Limosilactobacillus reuteri: one gene and its partner. The protein of the gene in region 1 interacts with the protein of each later gene in a pairwise test. Links are inferred from orthologs where the notes say so. Each region holds a gene or a part of one and is shown on either strand. Other genes may lie near its edges. The genes, in order: prmA and rplK.

The links.
Region 2: the proteins of prmA (region 1) and rplK interact in binary tests that used the Escherichia coli proteins (3 or more experiments, as listed by UniProt). The link is inferred for Limosilactobacillus reuteri from one-to-one orthologs.

Annotation. Positions count from the first base shown.
Region 1 is NZ_CP059275.1:904,573-908,111, forward strand. Bases 4-3,003 are described here. They hold prmA (50S ribosomal protein L11 methyltransferase), read left to right. Parts: upstream 4-1,023; coding sequence 1,024-1,983; downstream 1,984-3,003. Other genes in these bases: HHK02_RS05300 (hypothetical protein), read left to right, coding at 4-282; HHK02_RS05305 (16S rRNA (uracil(1498)-N(3))-methyltransferase), read left to right, coding at 283-1,023; HHK02_RS05315 (hypothetical protein), read left to right, coding at 2,017-2,322; HHK02_RS05320 (hypothetical protein), read left to right, coding at 2,323-2,502; HHK02_RS05325 (L-lactate dehydrogenase), read left to right, coding at 2,503-3,003. Also shown: more of HHK02_RS05300, read left to right, coding at 1-3; more of HHK02_RS05325, read left to right, coding at 3,004-3,462; HHK02_RS05330 (hypothetical protein), read left to right, coding at 3,463-3,539. UniProt on the Escherichia coli protein: Methylates ribosomal protein L11.
Region 2 is NZ_CP059275.1:1,235,609-1,238,608, forward strand. It holds rplK (50S ribosomal protein L11), read left to right. Parts: upstream 1-1,287; coding sequence 1,288-1,713; downstream 1,714-3,000. Other genes in the region: HHK02_RS07365 (aminotransferase-like domain-containing protein), read left to right, coding at 1-594; rplA (50S ribosomal protein L1), read left to right, coding at 595-1,287; nusG (transcription termination/antitermination protein NusG), read left to right, coding at 1,714-2,256; secE (preprotein translocase subunit SecE), read left to right, coding at 2,257-2,433; rpmG (50S ribosomal protein L33), read left to right, coding at 2,434-2,583. UniProt on the Escherichia coli protein: Forms part of the ribosomal stalk which helps the ribosome interact with GTP-bound translation factors.

The DNA of each region.
Region 1 (3,539 bases):
AGTGTTTTAATTGGGATTGTATTGACGCTCGTTGTTGATAAGCTTCCATTTGTTACGCGAGTGGTAATGGTAGAGATTGTCTTAATCCTTATTAATGGTATTTTTAGTATTTGGTCCGGTTATTGGATTTATAAGCACCAGCGAAAATGGGGCGAGTTATTCATTTTTCCAATCCTTTACTTGATAACTGCGTATTTCTTTATGCCCCGATATACTTATTATTTTGCCCTTGCTTACTTAGCGCTTGCGTACTTATCCTGGGCAATGCGTCAACAAAAGTAAATGCAACGCTATTTTGTTAATGTAACTCTAGCTGATGAAGTAACATTGCCATCTGAAGCAGCCCACCACTTGTTAAAGGTAATGCGCGCAGAGGTTGGAACAAGTGTTGAGCTTGTATTAGCCGACCACTGTGTTTACCTTGCGACTCTTAGTACTACAGAACCAACGGCGACATTAAAAATCAATCAGAAGTTAGATGCTGATAGTGAATTGCCAGTTTCGGTAACGCTTGCCTGCGGAATTCCAAAGACTAAAGAGAAACCAGAATTAATTGTTCAAAAGGCAACTGAATTGGGGGCAGACAAAATTGTTTTCTTCGATGCTGCTCGCTCCATTAGTCATTGGCAGGGAAATAAGCAGAAACGAAAGATCGAACGTCTGCAAAAAATAGCTGAATCAGCAGCAGAACAATCCCATCGAAATAAAATTCCGCAGGTTGAATACAGTGCAAATCTTGATCAATTGTTAGCCGATTATCCCGCTACCAAACGGATAGTTGCTTGGGAAGAATCAGCTAAACAGGGTGAAACAAGTGCTTTAGCGCAACAATTTAATGCCCTTAACCCGGGAGACTCGCTCCTTGCCATTTTTGGTCCAGAAGGTGGATTAACGGAAAATGAAATTGCTAAAATGAATGAAGCTGGCGTGGTAGCATCAGGTTTAGGACCACGAATTCTACGAACTGAAACAGCACCTTTATATTTCATGGCGGCTATCTCATATGCAATGGAATTGTCATAAATGGATTGGATAGCAATAAAGGTAATAACTTCTAGTGAGGCTGTTGAAGCAGTTAGCTATATTTTGACGGATATGGGAGCACAAGGCGTTCAAATTGAAGATGCCGCTGATTTTGCAAACTTACATGAGGGAAAGTATGGGGACCACGGTGAATTTATTGATCCATCATCAATTCCGCACCGAAAAAATGGCGCAGCAGTATCTGGATATTTCCCACAAAACGTATTTGTTCCTGAACTATTGCCAACTATCCATCAACGAGTAGCAAAATTAAGGGATTATGGCCTGAATCCAGGAGAAAATGATGTCTCAGCAGCGACTGTCGATAATCAACAATGGGCAACGGTTTGGCAAAAATATTATCACCCATTAAGAGTAACGGATCAGTTAACGATTGTTCCGCAATGGGAAGAATATGAGCCAGCAGATCCTCAAGAAAAATTAATCTTTCTTGATCCAGGAATGGCTTTTGGTACCGGAACTCATCCAACTACTCGTTTAATGCTAGAGGCCCTTGAAAAAACAATTGTTGGTAATGAATATGTAATCGATGTCGGGACAGGCTCTGGTGTTTTAAGTATTGCCGCCAAGCACTTAGGGGCAGGAAAAGTTGATGCTTATGATATTGATGAAGTAGCTGTCAGCTCAGCAAAAAAGAATCTTGCACTAAACCCGGTCGCTAAAGATATTAAGGTTGGCGTAAATAGCCTATTAGATGGGATCCATACCCAGGCAGATTTGATTGTTGCTAATATTCTTGCGGAAATCATCGTGCCTCTTATTCCTCAAGCATATGAAAATCTTAAGCCAGGTGGCAAATTCCTTGTTTCTGGAATTATCGATGATAAGGCTCCGTTGATTCGTCAAAAGTTGCAAGAGCAAGGATTTATAATTGACGATGAACAGCAGATGAAGGACTGGTACGGAATGATTACCCACAAGCCAATCGAGGTGAAATAAGTGGTTACCATTCTGAATCGAACTAAGCAGTTTATGCGCGACAATGATTTAATGTATAAAAAAGAGTACATTCGGCCAATGATGACACCCCAACACGTATATGTGTTCCGCTTTGGTAAACACAGACTAAATAATCGGGTAATTGTTCGTTATTCCCATACTTGGACCGGACGATTAAAAATTAACGAGATTGATGTTCGGTTGCATCACCAACATCATCCCCGTATTTTCTTGACTGAGTCCGACTTAATCGATTACTTAAGTCATCATTTAGAAAAAGAAAAGAAACGCGAACAAGAACGACCACATATTAGTAAAGTTGATAATGAAAATGATTAGGTGAGTCTCTTAATTGCTATTCTTATCTGCTGGTTGCTATGGAAGATTGGGGTTTTAACGGTTAAGTTCATTGGCCTAATCCTTCTTATTCTATTAATTGGAACATTAATTCATGTTTTACTTTGGCCAGCGATCCTTTTAGCAGTCATTATCTTAGGAGCAGGATTATTCACTAACTAAATGTCTAAGAATCATCAAAAAGTTGTTCTTGTTGGTGACGGTGCTGTCGGTTCAAGTTACGCCTTCGCAATGGCACAACAAGGAATTGCTGAAGAATTTGCTATCGTTGATATTATTAAGGAACGGACTGAAGGGGACGCAATGGACCTTGAAGACGCTACTGCCTTCACCGCTCCTAAGAACATCTACTCAGCAGATTACGACACTTGCAAAGACGCTGATTTAGTTGTTATTACTGCTGGTGCTCCACAAAAGCCTGGTGAAACTCGTCTTCAATTAGTTGATAAGAACTTGAAGATCATTAAGTCCGTTGTAGAACCAATCGTTAAGTCTGGTTTTGACGGAATCTTCTTAGTTGCAGCTAACCCAGTTGACATCCTTACCTATGCTGTTCAAAAGCTTTCTGGCTTCCCTAAGAACAAGGTTGTTGGTTCAGGTACTTCACTTGATTCCGCACGTCTTCGGGTTGCTCTTGGTAAGAAGCTTCATGTTGACCCTCGTGATGTTATTGCTAACATTATGGGTGAACATGGTGATTCCGAATTTGCTGCTTACTCAAGTGCTACTGTTGGTGGCAAGCCATTACTTGACATCGCTAAGGATGAAGGCATTTCAGAAGATGAATTACTTAAGATTGAAGATGATGTTCGTAACAAGGCATACGAAATCATTAACCGCAAAGGTGCTACCTTCTATGGTGTTGCCACTGCTTTAATGCGGATTTCAAAGGCTATTCTTCGTGATGAAAATTCTGTTCTCCCTATCGGTGCCCCAATGAACGGTGAATACGGACTTAACGACCTTTACATCGGTACTCCAGCTGTTGTTAATGCTTCTGGTGTTGCAAAGGTTATTGAAGTTCCACTTAACGACCGTGAAAAGAAGGCTATGGCCGACTCTGCTAAGCAATTGGAAGAAGTTGCTAAGAACGGTATGGCAAAGTTACAAGGTAACAACTAAATGGAAGATCGAGAATTAGTAATGTTTTGGCTCGCAGGTGATCATAAGTTAGCAATTCGAAAGGGGCTTACTTCGGC
Region 2 (3,000 bases), 330 kb from region 1 along the record:
TATGTACTAGAAGATAATCCATATGGTGAAATTCGTTTTGCTGGCCAACATGTACCAGCAGTTAAGTCATTTGATAAATCGGGTCATGTCCTTTACATGAGTACATTTTCAAAGACATTAGCACCAGGATTTCGTTTAGGATGGTTGGTTGCTGATGAAGATGTGGTTAATAAATTAACGGTCCTTAAGCAATCAGCTGACCTCCATACAGATAATTTAGCTCAATTCGCGGTTGCCCAATTCTTTGCTGACAACGATGTGGATGCCCACGTTAAAGAAATTAGTGATTTATATGGCAAACGTAAAGATTTAATGCTTGAGGGAATTAAAAAGTACTTCCCAGAAGGAGTTAAATATACGAATCCTGAAGGCGGTATGTTCTTATGGGTAGAAGTTCCTGGCGTTGACGATACAGTAGAGTTATTTAAGGAATGCCTTGAACATGATGTAGCCTTTGTTCCAGGCGATCCGTTCTTTGCTGGTGAAGCTCAACCTGGTGCTTTCCGCTTGAACTATTCAAATATGAAAGAAGACCAGATTGAAGTTGGTTTAAAACGTTTAGGAGCGGCCTTAACAGCTGCAGTTAATAAGTAAATGGCTAAAAAACGTGGTAAGAAGTACCAAGACGCGCTCAAGAAAGTTGACAGCAAGAAAGAATACGCTGTTAAAGACGCTGTCCAATTAGTAAAAGATATTGCCTACGCTAACTTCGACTCTACTATCGAAGTAGCATTTAACTTAAACGTTGACACAAAGCAAGCTGACCAACAATTACGTGGTGCCGTTGTTTTACCAAATGGTACTGGTAAGGATCAAACAGTTATTGTTTTCGCTAATGGTGAAAATGCTAAGGCTGCTCAAGAAGCTGGTGCTGACTTTGTTGGCGACGATGATTTAGTAGAAAAGATTCAAGACGGTTGGCTTGACTTTGATGTTGCAATTGCAACACCAGACATGATGCCTAAAGTAGGTCGTTTAGGACGTGTCCTCGGACCTAAGGGCTTAATGCCAAACCCTAAGACTGGTACTGTTACGATGGACGTAGCCAAGGCTGTTTCTGATGCCAAGGCTGGTCAAGTAACTTACCGGACTGACCGTGATGGTAACGTTGCTGTACCATTCGGTAAGGTTTCATTTGATACTGACAAGTTAGTTGAAAACTTGGCTACTTTAGAAGATATTGTGGCTAAGGCTCGTCCAGCTTCAGTACGTGGAACATACATCAAGCACGCTTCCATTTCTTCAACATTTGGACCAAGTGTTACGCTTGATTTAACCACATTTTAAGTGGCAAAGAAAGTAGCTAACATTGTCAAGTTGCAAATTCCTGCCGGTGCCGCTACACCAGCTCCACCAGTAGGTCCTGCACTTGGACAAGCAGGTATTAACATTATGGGCTTCACTAAGGAATTCAACGCACGGACTGCAGACCAAAAGGGTATGTTGATCCCAGTTGTAATTACTGTATATGAGGACCGTTCATTCGACTTCATTACTAAGACGCCACCTGCTGCTGTCTTACTAAAGAAGGCCGCTGGTGTTGAACATGGTTCCGGTGAACCTAACACAAACAAGGTTGCTTCAGTAACGAAGGACCAAGTTAAGGAAATCGCTGAAACTAAGATGCAAGATCTAAACGCAGCTGACGTAGAAGCAGCTATGCGCATGATTGAAGGTACTGCTCGTAGCATGGGCTTCACTGTTGAAGACTAAGTGGAATCACATGAAAAACGTTGGTATGTGCTCCATACCTACTCTGGTTATGAAAACCGGGTTAAAAGTAACTTGGAATCACGGGCTCAATCAATGGGAATGGAAGACTACATTTTTCGCGTAGTTGTTCCTGAAGAAGAAGTTCGCCAGGTTAAGGACGGTCAAGCAAAAGAAACAATTGAAAAGACATTCCCAGGCTATGTTTTGGTTGAAATGGTAATGACTGACCAAGCTTGGTACATTGCTCGTAATACTCCCGGCGTAACTGGTTTCTTAGGATCTCACGGTGGTGGTTCCAAACCAACCCCATTGCTTCCTGAAGAAGTTGATCGGATTATGAAACGGATGGGAACCGAAACAACTGTTAGTGACATTGATGTTAAGGAAGGCGATACTGTAAAAGTTATTGCGGGATCCTTTGCAAATATGACTGCCAAGGTTGTAGAAGTTGATCACGAAAAGCAAAAGATTAAGGCGACTGTTGAAATGTTCGGTCGTGAAACGGCTGCTGAATTAGGCTTTGATCAGATTGATACATTTTAGATGCACTTAATTCGATTTATTAAGAGTGTTAACCACGAAATGAAGCTAGTTGTATGGCCAACAGCTAAAGAGAATCGTCGTGATACGACTATTGTTGTTTCATTGACTCTGTTCTTCGTACTATTCTTTGCTCTGTTTGATTGGTTAATTCAATTAATGATGAAACTCTTTGTTTAAATGTCCCAGAAAAAAGTAGCATTGGAATGTACAAAGTGCGGTGCGCGTAATTATACGATTACCGCTAACCCTCAACGACAAGAACGATTAGAATTACGTAAGTTCTGTAAACATTGCGGTGAGTATACTATTCATCGTGAAAGCAGATAGATGAAAAATGAGAATACGGATTTTATTATTGGCCGACATCCAGCTGTGATGGCACTAAAATCTGACCAAGAGATCAATAAAGTTTTTATTCAGTCGGGGTTAAAGGCCGATGCTATTTCCCAGATTGTTAAATTAGCGAAGGAACGCCACTTAGTAGTATCGAATGTTCCTAAGAATAAATTGGACTTGATGACTGACCGACAAAATCACCAGGGGGTTGTGTTAGCTGTAGCAGCATACCAATATGCAACTATTGATGACCTCTTTGATAACGCGGCTAAGCATGACGAAGATCCATTTTTCCTTATTCTTGATGAACTAGAGGATCCGCATAATTTAGGTTCAATCATGCGAACTGCTGATGCCGCTGGTGTTCATGGTATTATTATTCCACGCCGGCGAGCAGTAGGATTAACT